3 regions of the Shewanella sp. A22 genome follow, and region 1 is predicted to be linked to each of the others. Evidence: predicted binding sites of a transcription regulator. Region 1 holds the regulator's gene; each other region holds the start of a gene.
What was found. Region 1 encodes sigma-54, which starts transcription at its own class of promoters, with help from an activator protein. Its sites were predicted from a motif close to GTTGGCACGNNNNTNGNNT; they were not measured.
Positions count from the first base shown of each region.

Region 2: a site for sigma-54 is predicted at 4,144-4,162, ahead of norV (anaerobic nitric oxide reductase flavorubredoxin). Genes of this name have one in related genera too.
Region 3: a site for sigma-54 is predicted at 2,035-2,053, ahead of flgB (flagellar basal body rod protein FlgB). Genes of this name have one in related genera too.

Region 1 is NZ_JBSQBN010000094.1:10,242-17,823, forward strand. It holds gene ACWXWT_RS15265 (calcium/sodium antiporter) at 35-997, shown strand; gene ACWXWT_RS15270 (KpsF/GutQ family sugar-phosphate isomerase) at 1,041-2,018, shown strand; gene kdsC (3-deoxy-manno-octulosonate-8-phosphatase KdsC) at 2,021-2,587, shown strand; gene lptC (LPS export ABC transporter periplasmic protein LptC) at 2,584-3,144, shown strand; gene lptA (lipopolysaccharide transport periplasmic protein LptA) at 3,131-3,712, shown strand; gene lptB (LPS export ABC transporter ATP-binding protein) at 3,709-4,440, shown strand; gene ACWXWT_RS15295 (RNA polymerase factor sigma-54) at 4,584-6,068, shown strand; gene hpf (ribosome hibernation-promoting factor, HPF/YfiA family) at 6,094-6,381, shown strand; gene ptsN (PTS IIA-like nitrogen regulatory protein PtsN) at 6,384-6,827, shown strand; gene rapZ (RNase adapter RapZ) at 6,824-7,582, shown strand, end outside.
Region 2 is NZ_JBSQBN010000036.1:27,492-35,073, forward strand. It holds gene ACWXWT_RS08875 (PepSY-associated TM helix domain-containing protein) at 1-616, opposite strand, end outside; gene ACWXWT_RS08880 (hypothetical protein) at 613-912, opposite strand; gene ACWXWT_RS08885 (TonB-dependent siderophore receptor) at 1,365-3,500, opposite strand; gene norV (anaerobic nitric oxide reductase flavorubredoxin) at 4,228-5,733, shown strand; gene norW (NADH:flavorubredoxin reductase NorW) at 5,730-6,875, shown strand; gene ACWXWT_RS08900 (DUF1971 domain-containing protein) at 7,136-7,474, shown strand.
Region 3 is NZ_JBSQBN010000026.1:18,193-25,774, reverse strand. It holds gene flgE (flagellar hook protein FlgE) at 1-318, opposite strand, end outside; gene flgD (flagellar hook assembly protein FlgD) at 375-1,160, opposite strand; gene flgC (flagellar basal body rod protein FlgC) at 1,184-1,600, opposite strand; gene flgB (flagellar basal body rod protein FlgB) at 1,603-2,001, opposite strand; gene ACWXWT_RS06960 (CheR family methyltransferase) at 2,138-2,971, opposite strand; gene ACWXWT_RS06955 (chemotaxis protein CheV) at 3,034-3,954, opposite strand; gene flgA (flagellar basal body P-ring formation chaperone FlgA) at 4,582-5,289, shown strand; gene flgM (flagellar biosynthesis anti-sigma factor FlgM) at 5,364-5,693, shown strand; gene ACWXWT_RS06940 (flagella synthesis protein FlgN) at 5,791-6,228, shown strand; gene ACWXWT_RS06935 (chalcone isomerase family protein) at 6,319-6,888, opposite strand; gene ACWXWT_RS06930 (DUF2947 domain-containing protein) at 6,967-7,446, opposite strand; gene ACWXWT_RS06925 (hypothetical protein) at 7,469-7,582, shown strand, end outside.

The DNA of each region.
Region 1 (7,582 bases):
ATGCTCACCAATTTATGTTCACCACCGGAATCTCATGCTAGTTAATATCCTAATGTTAGTTGTTGGCCTTGCTGTTTTAGTTTGGAGTGCAGATAGATTTGTTTATGGCGCCGCAGCTTTTGCGCGCAATTTAGGTTTGCCCCCGATGCTAATTGGACTCACCATTGTTGCAATGGGTAGCTCTGCCCCTGAAATGTTTGTTGCCGCCACCGCTTCAATGGATGGTATGCCTGATACAGCCATTGGTAACGTGTTGGGCTCAAATATTGCTAACATTACCTTAATTTTAGGATTAACCGCATTATTAGGTGCTATTAGTGTCGATTCCAAAACCTTAAAACGTGAAATACCTATTATGTTAGCGGCCACAGTATTTGCGGGTTACACCTTGCATGATAATGTGTTGTCACAAGCTGAGGGCATCATGCTTCTTGTGGTACTTTTGCTATTAATGGGGTATTTCATTTGGCAAGCGACTCATGATAAAGCCCCCGACAGCTTAGATAGTGAACTAGAATCAGAGATCCCTAAAAATGTGCCAACCTTTCATGCTATCATTTGGCTCGTTTTCGGTATTATATTACTTCCCGTTTCAGCCAGTTGGATGGTTGATGGCGCTGTAGGTATTGCAAAGTTTTATGGGTTGTCAGATCTTGTGATTGGCTTAACCATTATCGCGGTGGGAACAAGCCTCCCCGAATTAGCAGCCTGTATCGCAGGCGTAATAAAAAAAGAACACGACCTTGTCATAGGGAATATTGTTGGGTCGAACTTATTTAACATTCTTGCCGTACTAGCGTTACCTGGACTGATTGCACCGGGTGAAATTGATGCCTCAGCCAGTGGCAGAGACTTCTATATGGTATTGGGCACCAGTGCAGCATTAGCCGTTTTAGTGTTATCCAGTGGAACTAAGCAACAACTGACTCGTTGGCATGGTGCACTATTATTAATCACCTTTATCGCGTACCAATTTGTTGTATTTCAATCTCATTAGATTGGAGCATAAAGGTAAAAATTAAGCTAAAAGAGAGATTCGAATGGTAAATCAAACTCAATTTCGTCAATGGGGTCGTAAAGTCATTGATATTGAAAAAGCTGCTTTAGATAATTTGTATCAATATGTGGATTCGGTTGAGTTTGGCCAAGCATGTGAACTCATATTGCAATGCAAAGGCAAAGTCATTGTCATGGGAATGGGGAAGTCGGGCCATATTGGCAATAAAATTTCTGCGACGTTTGCGAGTACTGGCACCCCAGCATTTTTTGTACATCCCGGCGAAGCAAGCCATGGCGATTTAGGCGCCTTAGCAAAAAATGATATTGTACTTACCATATCTAATTCTGGTGAATCAAGCGAAATACTCACATTAATGCCAGTAATACAACGAATGGGCGTTCCCGTTATTGCGATAACAGGCAAACCAGATTCTAATATGGCACGCTTATCTAAAATCCATTTATGCATTCAAGTACAAGAAGAAGCCTGCCCACTCGGATTGGCACCAACCTCAAGTACGACAGCAACATTAGCAATGGGGGATGCGTTAGCCATTGCTTTATTACAAGCAAAAGGTTTTACCCGCGATGATTTTGCCTTATCGCATCCAGGTGGATCGCTTGGACGGAAATTATTATTAAAAGTAGACGATGTTATGCATCAAGGTGATGATTTACCTATCGTCCATAATGATATCTGTATTACTGACGCACTTTATGAAATTTCTAAAAAAGGCCTCGGTATGACCGCAGTCGTAGATAGCGCCGCTACACTTGTGGGGATTTTTACTGATGGTGATTTGCGTCGAGTCATTGATGCAGACGTCAATCTGAGAACCACATCAATTGCCCTGGTGATGACCCAAAACTGTGTCACCTGTCCTGCTGGGATTTTAGCAGCACAAGCACTGCAAATTATGGATGAAAAAAGCATCAACGGATTGATTGTCGTCAATGAAAAACACCAACCGATCGGCGCACTAAACATGCTCGATATGGTTAAAGCAGGAGTGATTTAACCATGTCAGAATCAACCTCGTTTCACCAAGGATTTTATGGCCCTATCAGCGATGATATTTGGCAACGCGCTCAAAAAATTAAACTGTTAATCTGTGATGTTGACGGAGTATTTTCAGATGGACGTATTTATCTCAGTAATGCTGGCGAAGAGCTAAAAGCCTTTCATACCCGTGACGGCTACGGAGTCCGCTCTATTCTCACTAGCGGCATTCATGTTGCCGTGATCACCGGACGTAAATCACAAATAGTCGAAAACCGTATGACAGCACTAGGCATCAAGCACATTTATCAAGGTATTGATAATAAGTTTTCGCCTTTTGAGCAACTACTATCTCTGTATAATGTTAACGCCGACGAAGTCGCTTATATTGGCGATGACATGGTTGATTTACCCGTAATGAGAACCGTTGGGCTTGCGGTATGTGTAGCAGACGGTCATCCTTTTGTTAAACAACATTGTCATATGACAACCACATTAAATGGTGGACATGGGGCGCTACGAGAACTTACAGACTTACTATTATTGAGCCAAGATAAATTTTCCAGTGCTCATGGTATGAGTATATGAATAGGATCACGCTAGGTATTGTTGCTTTTTTTGGGCTTGCTTTTATGTTGTACTGGCAAGCACAAGTCAAACGTAGCGAAATGAACTCTATAAAAATACGCGGTATTGAGCGTCCCGACTTTGTTGCCGATGACCTACGTACCACAGAATTTAACCAACAAGGTTTCATCGCAAGTAGAGTCAGTGCCGAACACATGGAACATTATGCATCCAGTGACATTACTCATTTTACCAAACCGATATACCTCATCTACCCTGAAAATGGTAAAGCACAGTGGCAACTAAGTGCCGACCAAGGGCAATTGAATAAAAATACCAGCAAAGTCATCTTAAAAAATAATGTTATTATTGATGCCATTGATATAGAAGAACCCCTGCAGTCACTGAGTACCCAAGCCGTTACAGTGGATTTAACCACCATGATCGGCACCTCAAAAGAGATGGTGTATATCAAAGGCAAAGGGTTTATTATTCAAGGTTTAGGTTTACATGCTGACTTGAATTCGCAAAAACTATCGCTACTCAGCCAGGTAGAAGGAATATATGAGCCACATTAATCGTCTCCATACTCACGCCAACGTCATACTATTAAGTGGCATTCTTTGCATGCTGAGTTTGCCTGCAATGGCAAAACAAGATGATCTTAAACAAGAGTTAAAAATTGCCGCGGTGAGCCAATTTGCTGACATTAAAAATAACCAAATCGTTTTTAATGGTCCAGTTAAAATTGTGCAAGGCAGCATTACTATCAATGCCGATCAACTACGAGCGTTCACCCCTGAAAATAGCACAAGTAAAAAGCTTATCGCCACGGGAAAACCAGCCACATTTTCACAAGAGTTAGACGATGGTCAAATTGGTACCGCTAGCGCTGACGAAATAACCTATGATCTTGCCACTACCACACTCACATTAACCGGTAATGCCAAACTTGATCAATCCGGTAGCCAAGTTACAGGTAATCGAATTAAATACAACATCAATGCTCAAGAGCTGATTGCAGAAAGTACTGGCAAAGGCCAAGATCGCGTAATCACTATTATTCAACCTGAGAATTTCCAAGACGAAACAGCACCAAAACAAAAGCTCCCAGAAATTCCAGTAAACAAGCAGATCAAACAATGACCCAAATAACCTTAACCGCTGAAAATCTAGCTAAAAGCTATAAAGCCCGTCAAGTTGTAAAAGATGTGAGTTTAACGGTTAAAACGGGCCAAATTGTGGGTCTTTTAGGCCCCAATGGCGCAGGTAAAACAACCACATTTTATATGGTTGTTGGGTTAGTCAAAAGCGATAAAGGTCGGATCCTAATTGATAATGATGACCTCACCGCCGACCCTATGCACCTTCGCGCCCGCAAAGGGATTGGTTACTTACCACAAGAAGCCAGTATTTTCCGCAAGCTGACAGTATATGACAATATTATGGCTGTGTTGCAAACTCGTAAAGAACTCAACACAGACCAGCGTATTGAACAACTCGAACATTTATTGGAAGAGTTTCATATTACTCATATTCGAGACAGTCAAGGTATGTCGTTATCGGGTGGTGAACGACGCCGAGTTGAAATTGCACGCGCATTAGCAGCCAACCCCAAATTTATTTTGCTCGACGAACCCTTTGCTGGTGTCGACCCAATATCGGTTATCGACATTAAAAAAATTATCCAACAGCTTAAAAGCCGTGGGCTGGGGGTATTGATTACCGACCATAATGTACGTGAAACACTCGATGTTTGTGAACGGGCCTATATTGTTAGCCAAGGTAATTTAATCGCCGAAGGCACACCTGATGAGATATTAAGCAATCAGCAAGTTCGCGCTGTGTACTTAGGTGAACAATTCAAGCTATAGTTACTTTAGTGGCTTTTTAACCTATCTAACTCATTTCGTTGAACGATATCTAAATAGCTATAAGTGTCATTGATGTACGTGATAATCCATAACAGTTTTTCGAGATTGTCATTTTATGAAAATCATCTAGGGATAAGCGGTAAATGAAAGCGTCACTCCAACTCAAAATGGGTCAACACTTAACCATGACCCCCCAACTGCAGCAGGCTATTCGCCTACTGCAGTTATCGTCATTGGAGCTACAGCAAGAAATCCAGCAAGCATTAGACTCAAACCCATTGCTTGAAATAGAAGATGAGTTTTCTGATGCAAAGGACACAGCCAAAGAAAGTCGAGATCAAGCAGATACAGACTTTAGTGACAACAGCATCGTCAACATTGAAAAAGACACCTCTACTGTCGATACAGCAGAGTCCATGACCAAAGAAACAATGGATGATCTTGCAATGGATACTACATGGGATGAAGTGTATACCGCTTCTCCTATGTCAGGTTCTGGTAGCGCTAGTATGCGTGATGATGACATGCCATTCCAAGGTGAAACCACCGAGGGTCTTTATGAACATTTAGAATGGCAAAAAAACCTCACACCGTTTTCCGATACCGATCTTGCCATTGCCACCGCAATTATTGATGCGATTGATGAACGAGGCTATTTAACCCAAAATACCGAGGATATCCTCGAAGCTATGGGGGATGAAAATGTTGAACTCGACGAAGTTGAAGCGGTGTTAAAACGGATCCAACACTTTGATCCTGTTGGTGTAGCAGCGCGTGACTTAAGTGAATGCCTATTAATTCAATTGGCACAATTTTCCAATACCACCCCCCATATTGATAATGCTCGTCTATTAATTAAAGACTATTTAGACTTAATTGCTGGACGTGACTTTAGATTGTTAATGCGCAAAACGAAGTTAAAAGAAAATGAATTACGTGATGCCATAGCACTAATCCAGTCACTCAATCCTCGCCCAGGATTATCCATTACAGCCGTCGACGATGAGTATGTCATTCCTGATGTCACCGTGTTTAAAAAAAATGGCCGTTGGGTAGTAGAATTAAATCCAGATAATATGCCAAAAATTGGTGTTAATCAGCAATATGCAGCAATGGCGAAAAGCAGTAAAAATCCGTCTGACAGCCAATTTATACGTGGCCACTTGCAAGAGGCTAAATGGTTTATAAAAAGTATAGAAAGTCGTAATGAGACTTTACTCAAAGTGGCAAACTGCATTGTAAAATTTCAGCAAGGCTTTTTTGAATATGGTGAAGAAGCCATGAAGCCTATGGTATTAAATGATATTGCAGAAGCTGTAGAAATGCACGAATCAACCATTTCACGAGTAACAACACAAAAGTATATGCATACCCCGCGGGGCCTATTTGAACTAAAATACTTCTTCTCTAGCCATGTCAGTACCGACGATGGTGGAGAGTGCTCATCAACCGCGATTCGTGCTTTTATCAAAAAGCTGGTAGCAGCGGAAAACCAGAAAAAACCACTGAGTGACAGTAAAATGGCTCAACTTCTGGCTGAACAGGGTATCAACGTTGCTCGTCGTACGATAGCAAAATACCGTGAAGCAATGCTCATACCGCCCTCAAACCAACGTAAGAGTTTATAACCTACAGGGTAATGGAGGATTTTTAATGCATATAAATCTATCTGGACATCATATCGACATCACCGAATCTTTACGTGAATACGTTCATGGTAAATTTTCAAAGCTTGAACGACACTCAGATCAGATCAATAATGTACACGTTGTGCTCAATGTAGAAAAATTACAACAAAAAGCAGAAGCAAGAATCACCCTAAGTGGCACTGAGATTTTTGCCATGTCAGAAAATACTGACATGTATGCTGCAATAGACGCCCTGATCGATAAACTCGACCGTCAGGTAATTAAACACAAAGAGAAGTATACAAAACACTAACGATGGAACTTTGTACCATCCTGCAGCCGGAATGCACTACCTGTGCCACACCGGGCAGTAAGAAAAAAGTACTGGAACTCATCAGCGATTTAGTTGCTGCCCAGTACCCAACCCTGTCTTCGCAAGAGGTTTTTGAAAGCCTTTTAGCGAGAGAGAAAATGGGTAGCACAGGTATAGGAAATGGCATTGCGATACCTCATGGCCGATTAACGACCATCGATCACCCCATCGCAATATTTATTAAATGTGAAGAAGCCATAGCCTTTGATGCTATCGATAAGCAGCCCGTGGATATTTTATTTGCTTTATTAGTGCCTGCAGATCAGTGCCAGCAACACTTAAGCACATTATCAAGCATGGCTCAAAAGCTCAGTGATAAGCAAATATTGAAACAGCTTCGTAAAACTCACGACGCAACAGAACTTTATCAGGTTATTACTGCATGAAACTTGTCATAGTATCGGGACGTTCAGGCTCAGGAAAATCAGTAGCCTTAAGAGTATTGGAAGATCTAGGATATTATTGTGTAGATAATTTGCCTTTACCTCTCATTGGCGCATTATTAGCTCAGCTCAAAGGCAGTAATGATCTGGTTGCCATTAGCGTTGATGTACGCAATATTGCAGAACAAGGTAAAGTACTTCAAGACCAATTAGCACTACTTGAGAACGACACTGAAATTATCAGCTTCTTTTTAAATTCCAATGACAAAGTATTGCTTAAACGTTACAGCGAAACTCGTCGATTACATCCGTTATCTAAAAATCACATTTCACTGCAAGAAGCGATCAAGCTCGAAGGGCGTTTACTTGAGCCGATAGCAAAAATTGTAGACCATTACATCGACACTTCAGCACTGAATATCTACGAATTAAGCGACCAAGTTAGGCAAATTTTATTAGGCAGTGTTGATAAAGAGTTAGTGATTAACTTTGAGTCTTTTGGCTTTAAACACGGCATGCCAACAGAAGCAGACTTTATGTTTGATGTACGCTTTTTACCCAACCCACATTGGGAAATAGAACTACGCCCATTTACGGGGTTAGACGAACCCGTACAGGAGTTTTTAGGGCGTCAGCCATTAGTTAATAAGTTTATTTGGCAAATTGAAAACCTATTTGAAACTTGGATGCCACATTTAGAACGTAATAATCGTAGCTATCTTACCATCGCAATTGGTTGTACTGGTGGTCAGCACCGT
Region 2 (7,582 bases), on a different contig from region 1:
AACTCACAATGCCTACTAAGTTATGACTATCCAGCCAAAAACGATTCGCACCTTTATTTTGCCGTATTGCAAAAAAACTGTTCACTAATGTTGGCAATAAAAAAATAACACCTGACACTAATGCTAAAAAATACAGTACCGATGCCGTGCCTAAAACGAGTACGCCTAGATCTTCATGTCCAACCTTGCCCGCAATACCAGCGGTACGATGAAGCATATCAATCAACTCTCCGAGATCGTTTGTTGGGTTAACTTGCGAAATTAACTCACCATCTTCAGATAACGTTGCTTGCCTCATAACATTATGCAAATGTAAACCACGACCACCACCTTGCTCGAACCATGTGAGTGGCGATAGCTGTTCATTAAAATTTACAGTAAAACCTTGCTTTGCTTTATCAAAGTTTAATGATGCTTGTAAAATTAACTTATCAAACTGATCTGTTGGTATTTGTGGTAACTGATGACTTGGAGGTGTTGCCCATTGTGTTATTTCATGCTTAAACATCGTCAGTGAACCAGCATAAAAGCCTATAAAGAGCACTAAACCAGCAATAATTCCAGTCCATGTATGGATGGATTGGTATGTACGTAGAATATCGCCGCGAACTCTCATGATAGCCACCTTAGGAAAAAGAACACGCTATAAACAATAATATTTGCTGACGCTAAGTAAATGATGGCATTCATCCCCGTTCTAAATAAATAACTGAATGTTAATACTAATAACCAAATTGGACTTATCATCCACATATTAAATTGCACTTTTACTGGGGCATCAATACCGCCATAGCCATACCATGCAAAGAGACCAACAAAGGCATAGGCCAAAGTTAAGCCAAATATTGATCCCGCTATTGTTTTTAGCCACCAATGAGGCTGAATTTTTTCATCTGCAGTGAGCCGTGCCATTAATAGCCCCTTTTCTGTTTAGTTATATGTCTATTTATACTTAACAAAGGAATACATATAAGCAGTATGGTAAGTGTAAATAACCAAATAAAGACTGCAGCACTAATAACATAGAGTTTTAACCATATTAATAATGCAACAAACCAACAAACTAATGTTCCAATACGCCAGCAGCTTGGCAAAGTTTTTTTAATTAAACCTTGATTCTTATTGCTTAAATAAATAAGCAATGTACCAACAAATGATAATATTAACGCCAAAATCGGCCACATTTTAACAAATCCTTTAAATAGATAAAAACTAACTTACTCAACTAAATAACCATGTAACAAATAAAATAAAAAATCCCATATATTTAATTACTGGTACTGATAGGCCGAGAAGTAATCAATTGACAATTCTCGACCTAATTTATTAACATTTATGCCTTAACATATAATGTTATTCCATGATTAAAAGCCCATCTTCATTTTAATAGCAAAGCTGCGAGGTTCACCAATACGCAAAGCACCATAAGCATCTCCAGCGGCCCAAAATTCCTCATCTAATAAATTATCAACCGTTCCGATAATTGTTAATGAATTATCATTGAGTGTTGTGGTATAGCTAACTCCGGCATAAAAAATATTATATGAAGGCAACTCCCAATTATTATTAGAATCTAACGTTGTCTTGCCAAAATGTTTAGCTCCTAAATTGAGGGTCAAGCCTGGTAACGTATCTACATCATAATTAGTCTGTAAACTTAACTGTTGATTAGGCGTACCAGCAACGTCATTACCTTCTACTGCGGAATTGGTCTTATCGTATTCAGCATTCAATATCATTAAATCACCATATAACGATAAGTTATCTGTGATTTCCAATGCACCACTAAATTCGAGACCCTGGTAAATGCTTAGGCCATCTTGAACTAAATAATTATCATCTGTAACAAGTGTAGCGCCCCGTTCGATTCGAAAGAGTGCAGAGGTAATAGACCAGCCATCACCTGCGGTTTTAACACCTACTTCATATTGTAAACTTTCTAATGGTGGCAACATCTCATCGGCATTAGCATAAGTCTCACCAACAAAAGAAGTCACTCCCTCAAAAGATTCAACATAGCTTACATAATAAGTCGTATTAAAATTTGGTTTATACATTAATGCAGCCGTGGGGCTTACTGCACTGTCGTCATTATAATCTTGGAATGAAGAGAAATACTCACTCGGAGTGTGTTCAATACTGTTTGACCTGATGCCTAGCAACACTTCCCATTCATCGGTTAAAGCAATAAAGTCACTTATAAATACTGACTGTTGCTTGTCAACCCATGCCATAGAGAGATCATCTTCGAGCGTAGATTGATAACGAGGGAGGTCTACAGGATCGTACAGATTATCGGTTGCATAACCCCAAGTGACTTTACGATTTGGATCATTTCGGTATGTTGTCGACTCTTGATAAGCCATACCAAATAGCAGATTATGATTAATGCTTCCAGTCTCAAACTCACCGTTGATGACACCCTGAATTTGCTTATAATTAACATCAAAATATTGATCGTACAGTGCGATATCAATGTCACCATCACTGCTTGTTAAATCTGCTAAAGTTTTCACCCAACGAGTTTCATTCTTTGAGTAGTCATACTCAAGGCGAGCACTCCAAGCTTCATTAATGTCCCAATTTAAGCTAGTAATCGCGATTAAATTTTTGTAATCATCGAAGGTCCCGTCTGCACCAATACTGCGGTTTCCACTAACGGTATCAGGCAATGGCTCACTGCTATCAAGCAGATTGTCCATTGTTGTCCAAGAGTTTTCAGTTAAACGATCACTGTAAATAAGATCGACCGTCCAAAAAAGTGAATCGGTTAATTGCGCGTCAAACGCTATTGCAGCCGTCTCGCGGTCAATTGTTCCATTATCTAAATAGGTATCCCCAGCCTCTTTTACAAGATTAACCCTAAAACCATAGTCGTCATTATTTCCCATACGCGTGCTTGCATCGACATGGGCACTAAATACACTATCGCTTCGCATACCAACATCGACGGTCAACTTATGAGCCACCGCTTTTTTTGTCTCATAATTAACTACGCCTCCTGGTGCAGCCATACCATACATAAAACCAGTTGCGCCCTTTAATAGAGTGACTTGTTCAAACGCTTCATATGGTAGTTCTCCACTAAAATTATTGATGGACATACCATTAATTTTAAAACTATTTGTATAATCTAACGGCAAACCACGAACACGTATAGTTGACCCAAAAGTACTGTAGGCACTGCCATCTACAGAAACAGAAGCTTCTCGACTAAATAAACTATCTAATGTATTAACTTGACGAATTTCCATGTCTTCTAGCGAAATAACGTCAACCGAAAAAGGGGTTTCCAACACGGTTTTATTGCCTAAGGCTCCACCATTATTTTCAGAACTAAGCTCTGTTAGCTTGTGTCCTACCACACTAATTTTTTCAATATTGCTTTTCTCTGCATCGACATTTTCAGCGGCTAACGTTGAAAAACTATTGAACGATAATGCAGAAGCGCATAAAACTGCCAATTTACATTTATTAAACTGTAAAGTATTGATTTTCATCACATGTTCCATTTTGTATTATATAAGATAACCACGCATCTAAATAAACGTTCCCTTTACTTATCAATTCCAAGGGATACAAAAACATTACGCTTAACAGTAATAATTATCAATTGCATTTACAATTAGAAAAAGCTTATTTACTGAATTGATAAATGATGAACATTGACAGAATATGGGGTTGATTTTATATCGATTTATTCTTTCAATTGATTAACGAACTTGATCAAATAATGGCAAAGATTGTTAATGCTGACCCTCTTAGGTCATTCCTTTGTTATCCGAATGATTGATTTCGTTTTGCTAATCCAACAAAACATTTTCAAAAAACATAGGATGATATATCAACTTTTGATTTGCTTAACTAGTAAAGTTCGGCACTTTCAAGCGGACTAGATTGGTAAGCCTTAAAACAATAGACACTTCATAGCGTTATTCTTAGTCCAAAGTTTGGTTTACTAAATAATTGAAAGATAACCGTAGGCTAGGCCTACATTTATATAATCTGCGCGTTTAATGACACTAGTTCGTTAATTGTCATTTATACAATTAATTGTCATTTTAACAGCTTAACAGCAGTGTCTAAATGACATGATTATTTTACAAAAAATCTAATTAAACTTATTTATCAAAGACTTAACTTATTGGCACGCCACCTGCAACAACTAAGTTAACTTTTGAAACTTTATCTTCGAACTTTAACTTTTAATTTATTACAGGTGTACATATGACAATTCACATTAAAAATAACATCGATTGGGTTGGACAACGTGACTGGGAAATATTGGACTTCCATGGTACTGAATATAAAACCACTAAAGGGACAAGTTACAATAGTTACCTTATCCGTGAACAAAAAAATGTCTTAATTGATACTGTTGACCATCGTTTCAGTCTGCAATTTATTCAAAACCTTGAGATGGAAATTGCTCTAGATAAAATTGATTATATTGTCATTAACCATGCAGAAGAAGATCACTCCGGTGCGTTAGCAGCTTTGATGGCTAAAATCCCTAATACCCCTATTTATTGTACTGAAAATGCTATCGACTCCATCACAGGTTTACATCACCATACTGAGTGGAATTTTAATATAGTCAAAACTGGCGATACCTTAGATATAGGTAACGGTAAGCAGTTAGTGTTCATTGAAACTCCTATGCTGCACTGGCCTGACAGTATGATGACCTATTTAACTGAAGATGCTGTGTTGTTCAGTAATGATGCGTTCGGGCAGCATTATTGCGATGAGCATTTGTTTAATGACGAAGTTGATCAAATTGAATTGATGGATCAGTGTTTACGCTATTATTCCAACATTTTAACCCCGTTTAGCTCACTGGTTACCGCTAAAATTAACGAGGTGCTGAGTTTTAACCTGCCCGTTGACATGATTGCCACCGCACATGGCGTAGTGTGGCGCGATAACCCAACCCAAATCATTCATCAGTATCTGCAATGGGCGGATAACTATCAAGAAGACAGAATCACCATTTTTTATGATTCAATGTCTAATAACACCCGCATGATGGCCGATGCTATTGCGCAAGGGATCCACGATGTTGACCCTGTGGTATCCGTTAAAGTATTTAATGTGGCTCGCCATGATAAAAACGATATCTTAGCTAACGTGTTCCGCTCGAAGGGTATTTTGGTGGGTTCATCGACGATGAATAATGTCATGATGCCAAAAGTCGCAGGAATGCTAGAAGAGATCACAGGCCTGCGCTTTAAAGATAAAAAAGCCGGCGCATTTGGAAGTTATGGTTGGAACGGTGGCGCAGTAGACCGTATTCACACCCGTTTTACGGATGCTGGATTTGAAACCATTGTCGGCTTGAAAGCAAAATGGCGCCCTGATGGTAAAGCGATGCGTGAATGTCGTGAGCATGGCCGTCAGATAGCCAAAAGCTGGGCATGGCATGATTTGAGTAATGTAAAATCCATTTCACCTGCGTCGCTAGCTAAGAGCGCTCAAGCGAGTGTAACCGCTAAGCCAGCTCCAACGTCACAGGAAACAAAACCTGCATGCGCAACCGCTACAGCAATTGATGATTCACAAAATATGCTCTGTACTGTGTGTAATTGGGTTTATGAACCAATACTAGGTGAACCAAATCAAGATGTTGAACCAGGCACTCCGTGGTGCAAAGTCCCAGACTTTTTCCTTTGCCCTGATTGTGGACTTGGTAAAGAAGTGTTTGTTCCTATTGCTGCAAGGAAAGTATCATGAATGCACCCATCATCATTATTGGTAGCGGCTTTGGTTCATATCAGTTAATCAAAACCATTAGACGTACAGATCAGCATATACCGATAACTGTATTTACCCTTGACGAGGGCCACGATTATAATAAGCCTGATTTAAGCCATGTATTTAGTAATCAACAAAGCAGTGCGGATTTAATCCGCCTCAGTGCGCAAGAGTTTGCCAGCGAGAATAATATTACCCTGCATGCTTTTACCCAAGTTGACTGCATTGATAGTGAACAACAAGCGGTTTTTGTTAATGGTGTCGCCTACCCTTATGCACAACTGGTATTGGCTACAGGCGCAAAAACATTTGTCCCGCCTATGCTTGGCAATGCAACTGACAGAGTTATCACTTTAAACAGTCTGCGCGAGTTTGATAGTGCACAGCAGCAGCTACAAAATGCGCAACGGGTTTTGGTTATTGGCGCAGGTATTATTGGTACTGAAATAGCGATGGATCTTAACCGTAGCGGTAAAAACGTGGTAGCGGTAGATCCCAGTAGCGGCTTAATGGCTAATATGTTGCCCGATTTAGTCGCCAGTGTTTTACAAAAGAAGATGGCCGATACCGGCGTTGTATTTGAGTTTGGTCAAACCATTAGCTCACTAAACAAAACCGAATCAGGTATTTGTGCCACACTCAATTCGGGCAAAACACATACAGTTGATTGTGTCATTTCTGCTGCAGGGTTAAAGGCTAATGTTGGTTTAGCACGTAAATCTGGCTTTAAAATCAACAACGGCCTAGTTGTTAATCAGCAACTGCAAACCTCAGTGAACAATGTTTATGCCTTAGGGGATTGTGCGGAGATAAACGGTAAGGTGATGTCGTATCTGCAGCCGATTATGTTAAGTGCTAATGCGTTAGCGAAAACCTTATTAGGCCAACCGACAGAACTGAAACTTCCGGCGATGTTAGTTAAGGTAAAAACGCCACAAATGCCTATCCAATTAGGCGGTAATACCGTCAAAGATGTTGCCTCTTGGCAGGTGGATATTGATGCTCTGGGTTGTTCAGTAAAAGCCTACAACGACCAAAAACAGATTATCGGTTTTGTAGTAACAGAAGGACACATGAACAATACCTTCCCGCTACTCAGAGCCTTACCAGCAAGTCTTTAGTATTTTATCGAGTAGGCTGTACTCATAAAGCCTACTCATCAATCAACTTAACCTGAATTGGGGATAAGGGATGAACTTATGCTATTTAAAATCAGCATGTTAACCAAGCTCACTTTCAAGCTTGTCATTTGTTATGCTAACAAGGCGAATTGACGCGTCAATAGCTAGCCTATTGTAAGTCGATTCAACGCAGTTAGCAGGGCAAAGGACTGTTTGAAAGGCGTTTATTATCCCGAGTTAAGGTTATTTAGGAGAGCACTATGTCTCATCAACGTATTCCAGCAAACTGGACAATTCAACGTTCTACACCCTTTTTTACCACTAAAAGTGTGCCTGATGCGCTACTCACTCACCACAATACCGCCGAAGGTGTATTTGGCCAATTATGTGTGATGGAAGGGGTAGTCACTTATTATGGCTTTGCCGACAGCGATGCAACAGAGCCAGAAGTGAAAGTTGTAATTAACGCAGGCCAGTTTGCTACGAGCCCACCAGAGTACTGGCACCGTATTGAATTAAGCCCAGATGCCCAATTCAACATTAATTTCTGGTCTGATAAACATAAAACTGGCCAAACAATGTTTAACAAGAAGTCATAGCATTCAATTATACCAACCCCATTAAATATCTGGTCAGTTCAGAGTCTCTCAGGTTTTTCAATTCAAGGCACATTGATGTAGAAATGGTTGTTCCCTTTTAAATCGATG
Region 3 (7,582 bases), on a different contig from region 1:
GGCTCTAGTATAAGATAAATCCTGCGTATCTAAGCCTGATGAAGTAACAAAAAATCCGCTACCACTTATCGCCATATCCAGCGAGTTGCTGGTAAATTGTAAGCTACCTTGATGAAACTGTTGGGCAACTTGCGTAGTGGTAACACCTCCACCCACTGTTGTTTTACTGTTTGCAAAAATAGAATTAGCATACACATCGGCAAATTCTGCTCTAGATTCTTTAAAACCAACGGTATTAACGTTAGCAATATTATTCGCGGTTGTATTTAAGTCTTTTTGTGCGGCAGCGATACCACTCAATGCAATGTTAAATGACATGTTTCACCTCTTACAATTAATTTGTTTATGACCACAGCCAACTGTTGTTGACGGTATTATGTTTCAGATACTGCAAGTACGTCAGATAACTTAATTCCACCGATTCCGCGTAAATTCAAAATAGCACCAGTTTCAACTGTGCCTAATGACACACTAGTAACATGAGCATATGTCGACACCGCTAAATCTTCAGATGTTCCATCCACTATACCACTGGCCTTAATGCTATAATCACCGGCTTTAACTGGCTCGCCATTTTTATCTAAGCCATCCCAAGTAACATCAACATTACCGCCTTCACTACCATCAACTTCAAAACTTCTCACTACCTGGCCTGATTTATCTTCAATTTTGACCATAATGGTTTCAATTGCAGACGGCGTGCTGATCACTCCGCTTATTTCAGTGCTTTCAGTTGAAATGGCACCTGTATCAGAAGGGATAAGCACTTTGCGACCCACTAAGCCAGAAGCCTGCAACGCTTGGCTAGAACTCATTACAGTATTCAAATTAAGAATTTCATCATTAAGATTTGAAATCCCATCTACTGTCGAGAATGATGCCATTTGCGCAATCATTTGATCGTTATCAACAGGTTCAAATGGATCTTGCATCGACAGCTGTTGACTGAGTAGAGCAAAGAAATCTTCTTGCTTTAACATCTGGTCATTAGCTTCAGGTATCACACTTCCTTCAGGTAAACGAATTCCATCAAGAAAAGGATTACCCGTAGTCGTGCTGGTCGTATTTGTCTGTACTGTACTCTTGGTCGACGCACTTGTATTAGATGCGCTACTGGATTGTTGCGGTAAAGACTGACTGTAAGCATTAACGAGGCTCATTGTTACCTCCTTGAATAATCATACTATTTACCCATCCTTAACGTCTGTTGCAACATAGATTTCGTTGCATCAGCCACCTGAACATTCATTTGATAAGAACGTGATGCAGAAATCATATCTGCCATTTCCTCCATCACATTGACATTAGGTTTATAAATAAAACCATCACCATCCGCCAATGGATGATCTGGTGAATACTCTTTCAATAAAGGTTTGTCACTTTCGACAATCCCTTTAACATTCACACCAGGTGAACTGTTTTGTTGACCATTAGCTTTTAGCATTTCGGCTTCAAAAACCGGATGACGCGAACGATAGGTTTGATCAACACTACTTGAGACAGAATCAGCATTCGCAATATTACTGGCAGTCGTATTTAAACGAATTGACTGCGCTGACATACCCGAGCCTGATACATTGAAAATATTAAATAAACTCATAATTAATCACCTCGCAATGCTTTGCGCATACCGTTAAATTTTCCTTCAAGAAAACCTAAAGACATCTGATATTCGAGTGCATTTTGCATAAATGCTGACTGCTCTTTCTGCGTATCAACCGTATTACCATCACCAGTATCAGCTTGATTTGGCACACGATACTGAACGTGTTGCTGGCTTAGAGCCGCTAGGTCAAAATGTTTATCTGTGGTTTGGCTCATACTTAAGCCTTTCTGATGCGTGCTTGCCGCTTGCATCGCAGAAGCAAAATTAACATCTTGAGCTTTATAATGAGGAGTGTTGGCATTGGCAATATTACTTGAAATCACTTCTGCTCTTTGAGCTCGTACGCCCAAAGAATATTGGTGAACACCTAATGCATTTTCGAAATTAATCGCCATAAAATTGCCTCCATCAACTAACTGATAGATTTAAAGCAAAGATGATGCCAACATTTCAACAAAAGGAGTAATAAAAAGGATAAATAAACATGCCGACGAACGCCGGCACATAGAACACAATAATCTATTGTTTTATCTAGGTTTTCTTTTGGTAATAAATACCAGGGTTGCAGCGGACCATATTAAATTCATCACTTAAGCCAGCAAGAGATTCTGACGCACCTAAAAATAAAATACCGTTAGGATTAAGTGCGGCAGCAAATTGCCGCAAAATCTTAGACTTTGCCTCTGGAGCAAAGTAAATCAGCACATTGCGGCAAAAAATAATATCGTACTTACCTAATAAGCTATAGCTTTCAAGGAGATTATGCGCTCTAAAATTCACCAAACGTTTTACAGTATCTTTTACTTTCATGTTACCCGAAGGCAAAGAATCAAAAAACTGACGCTTACGTTCTTCAGACAAGCCACGAGCTAGGGCTAAACCATCATACTCAGCATGCTTACAGCGCTCCAACATAGAAGGCGACAAGTCCGTTGCTTGAATGGCCGCACCGCCAGGCAATGCACCCGGTTTACGTTGCTGGTATTCTAACACAGTCATCGCCAACGAGTAAGGTTCTTGTCCAGAAGAGCACGCCGCCGACCATATTTTTAATGGACGACCAAGCTTACTGTATTCAGGCAATAGAGTATTATGCAGTAATTCAAATGGGTAACGGTCTCGAAACCATAAGGTTTCATTCGTCGTCATGGCATCAATCACTTCTGCACGTAATTGACGTTCAGTCGGTTTCATCGACTTTTTAACCACCTCAGATAAAGAAGGTAAATTATACTTTCCCATCAATGGTGCCAAACGACTACGCACTAAATACTGTTTATTCTCACCTAACACAATACCGCTATGCTGCTCTAAAAACAGCCTAAATTGATTGTACTCTGCTTCAGCAAGTGATTTATCTGTCACATTAACTTCCTAATATGTAAGCTTATTATGCTAAACCTCTAACATTTCATAATGCGAAGGGTTTATAAACTCAAATGTTTATTAACTGCTGCGGCTAATTCGTCGGGGTTAAACTTAGCAATAAAGTCGTTTGCCCCAACTTTTTCTACCATTGCTTGGTTAAACACACCACTCAAGGATGTGTGTAATACCACTTTTATGTTCTTTAATTTTGGATCATCGCGAATTTCGGCAGTTAAGGTATAACCATCCATTTCAGGCATTTCAATATCAGAAATAATAAGCGGAATTTCAACAGATACATCATCCATCTCGGTCGCTATTCGTTTCAGCTTATCTAATGCTTCTTTACCATCTTTAGCGGTATCTATCTGTAAATTTAAAGATTCTAATGAGCGAATAATCTGTTTACGTGCCACGGCAGAGTCGTCAATAACCATAATATGGTAATGCTGTTCTCTATCAATAGTTAACGTCTCATTGACTTCTTTACTGATAGCGGTCTTAACCGGTGAGATTTCATCAAGAATTTTTTCAACATCTAAAATTTCAACCAACTCACCTTCAATTTCGGTCACAGCCGTTAAGTATGAATAACGTCCAGCACCTTGAGGGGGTGGCATAATAGCAGCCCAATTCATATTAATAATACGTTCAACAGAGCTAACTAAAAAACCTTGAACACTTCGGTTATATTCAGAAATGATAATAAAGCAATTTTCAGTTGACGTCAGTGGACGACCACCCGTTGCTGCACTTAAATCAATAACAGAAATCGTCGCCCCACGAATATGAGCCACGCCTTTCACGAAACGATTTAATTTAGGTAAGGTTGTTAGCGGTGGGCATTGTAACACCTCTTTTACCTTAAACACGTTAATCCCAAACCGTTGACGGCCGTTAAGCCTAAACAATAGCAACTCTAGTCTGTTTTGCCCGACAAGCTGGGTACGTTTATTTACTGATTCTAAAATGCTCGACATAAAACGGCCTTGTAGTTAACTGTCACCCAAAAGGATAAAATCTGTTCTTTAACATTATAGTAAACCTTGGTTTAGCATAATACGGTTAATACATTTCTTACTGTTGTGCGGTTCAATGCACGATAAACCAACACCCATCTAGCTAGTGCCTATTGACCCTTTATATTGAACATTGTTCAACATAAACAGAATATCGTAATCAAAATCATAGTGACAAAATTTCGACGCTAGTGAGTACTTTGCCACAAATATTACTTTGTTAAAATAAAATGGCCCGGTTAAACACCTTTTAATGTCACTCTTACGCTGTTATTTACGGCTAAATCAATTGCTGCGGTTGTCAGCATTAAGCAATCCAAGTGAAGTATGATGCAGCCACAACCGTCTAAAAATAGCCCCTTAAGAAAGACCAATCTACGGAACCTTAAAGTGGGCATGCAATTTGCTTCAATCTACATAAATTACTATACACAACATAACGACACTTTTTTGACAAAAGGATAATGATATTATTATCTCATCAGTATCGTTAATTTGTTGCTTCATTTTGTATGCAGAGACCACTCGCATATTTTCCGTTTTTCAAAGTATAGGTGTATTCTGGCAAAACAAGCTAGTATCTTCATTATGAAAGTATTTTTTTTGTGTTTTTTGTGCTCAATAACTTATTCTTTGCCCGCATTTGCGAGCGAAGACATCACAACACCTACATTATCGACCATTTATGAGTTAGCTAAAGAGGTTGTCGCCAAGAAAATTGATGCCGACTCAAAGGCTAAAGTACAGATTACCCCACAAAATCTGGAAGGCAGAATAAGTCCGCCACGCTGTCATCCGCCAATTAAGGTCGAAATTGCCAGTGAAAGAGCCATTAGCCGAAACAACATGGTAAAAATAAGTTGCGACAGCCCAGACTATGACTACCCATGGCAAATGTACCTCTCGGTTAGAGTTGAAATACAATATCCTGTAGTGGTTGCGACCCAACTTCTATCACCAGACCAAATTATCGATCAACATCACCTGCACATTATGTATGTCGATCAATATAGTTTAAAAGGTCAGTTTTTTTCTGATACAAGCGCATTAATTGGCTCAAGAGTAAAACGTCGGGTAGCGAAAGACTCACCAGTACTCAGCAATAACCTGTGTTTTGTATGCAAAGGCGACACTGTTGCCATTTATGCTAATACTGCAAATGTGCAAATAAAAACCCTAGGTGAAGCATTGCGTAATGGTAATCTTGATGACGTTATCCGAGTAAAGAATAGCAATACAAGTAAGCAATTTGATGCTGTCGTAATTGGCGTTGGCGAAGTTGAAGTAAGAATGTAAAATAGTGTTAAAGTTTTTTCCTTGCGTGCCGATAGCCTGTTTGGAAAACCTGATTCATAACGCTGGAGCCTCCCATGGCAATTGACATTAAGCATAATACTACTACCAATACACAAATGCGCACTGCACGCGACACGCAGTCAACTAAACACCCTAACACTGACGCAGCCCCAAAAACGGCTACACCAGTTAAAACAGATTCTGTTAGCATAACCTCTCAAGCTCACCAGCTTCAGAGTGCGCAAACTAAAATGGCATCGTTGCCTGAAGTCGACCAAAAAAAGGTTGCCGAAATCAAGCAAGCAATTTCTGAAGGGCGCTATAAAGTTGACCCAGAAAAACTTGCTGCAAATATTGCCAGCTTTGAAACCGAGCTAGGCAGTTTGTCAATTGACAAAGAGTAACCGTTAAACGTTACTCTTTAATTTGTTTTAACGACATACAACATGAGGTGCTATATGCATCATATAAAGGTGTCTGTTAAAAAACTAAGAGTAATATATGACAGAACTAAAACAACAATTAAGCGAACTACTAGATAGCCAAAATAAGACATTATCACAGCTAAAACAGCTTATTGATGCTGAAACACTAGCATTAACCAAACAAGATGCAGACAAGCTGTTGGCGCTTTCTAAAGACAAAACGCAATGTTTATTTGCGATGAAAACCACCGACGAAAAGCTGGCCAATCATCCTCAACATATACTGCTTACAACCGATCCAGAGCTAGTAGAAAAAGTCACGCAAGCAAAAACGGTCCTCGCGCAATGTAAAGACATCAATAGCCAAAATTCCAGTTTAATAGAACTCAATATAGCGAGTATGAATCGATTTGCCCAAGCGTTACAAGCAAGCCGAAATGCTTCAAGCTTGACCTACAATGAAAAAGGTAAAACATCTACCATTTCAACACTTGGTAACGACTTTTCAGTTTAATACTCACTCTAACGATGGGGATAAATAAAGCGTGATGAAATAAGCCAGACGACTTAATCAGAGATTAAATACATAGTAATAAATAAGCTGTTATTGAATTGACTGAGCAAGCATCGCCTGACGTAAACTTTGTTGCGCAGACTCATCACCTAGCCAAATACTGAGTAATGCCTGACGAAAAGCCTCACCAACGATCTCTCCTTGAACATGACCATTTACAATACTACTCACGCCCTTACCTTTTTGAGTCACAAACGTAAATTGATCACCTTTGGTAATATTATCTGAAAACAATTCGGTAAAATGTAGGATCTCTTTGGCAATAAAGTGGGTGTCATTGCCGGTAGCGGTTTCAAACCCTTGAGTAATACCATCACGCATTCTGTCTGAGGTAACCATACCAGAAGTAATGGTTAACTGGATCACCGCGATCGGCTGAGCCAGCACATCATCAAGAGTATTCGCCTTAGTGGGTAGGTACAAACTCCCCACATACAAATCCATAAAAAACTTACTGCGCACACCAGCACCATTTAACACTAAAGGCTGCTCTGCTACCGTAATTTTTTCTGCCACATCAACATCGGCAATCATTCTAGCCTGTACCCATGCCGGTAACATTAACACTACACCCAGCAAAATTAACGCGAATAACTTCATACCGACTCTCTAAAAACCAGCAATATAAACAACTAAATCACTATCATTTAGTCAACAAGCAAACTCAATGAGGTTTAACTACCCGCGAACGCCTAACTTATACTGGCCATTTTGTTCAAACATCAACGCTTGTTTGTGTTTAGGTGCCATTAAAATTGGACCATCATCAAAAAATAAAAAACACTTCCAATTGCGTACAAATATATCCCAGCGAGTTTCAATAATTTGATACTTTTCATAGCAAAAATACACTAAGGTATCGTCAGGCCATTGAATATATTCAGCAATGGCTTCTGGCAAGGTATTATCATTCGCATCCCATGCCGCTTGCCAATGTTCTGTTGCTGTCCAGGCATCTTGCTTTGCAGGCCAATCCCCTTTTTCAAACTGCTCTGCTCGGCTACTCTTATTGCTTATCCACTTATTCCATACTTCCATGGCACTTTTATCAGACAGTGGTTGAATCAGCGCCTTATCATCATCCGATACAGGCAAATCTTTATGGTTAAAAATCCACTTGCGCTTATAAAGGTCAAACGGAATATATGAATGTGGCAAACAACTGCTCCTAGCAACTAAAATGAAACGCAATTATAACGCTAAAGCCCATCCAACTGCGATAGCGAGAGGCACAAATGATGATGTGATTTATCAAAAAAGTTATCGTAAAGATGATAAAAAACGAGACAAAGGA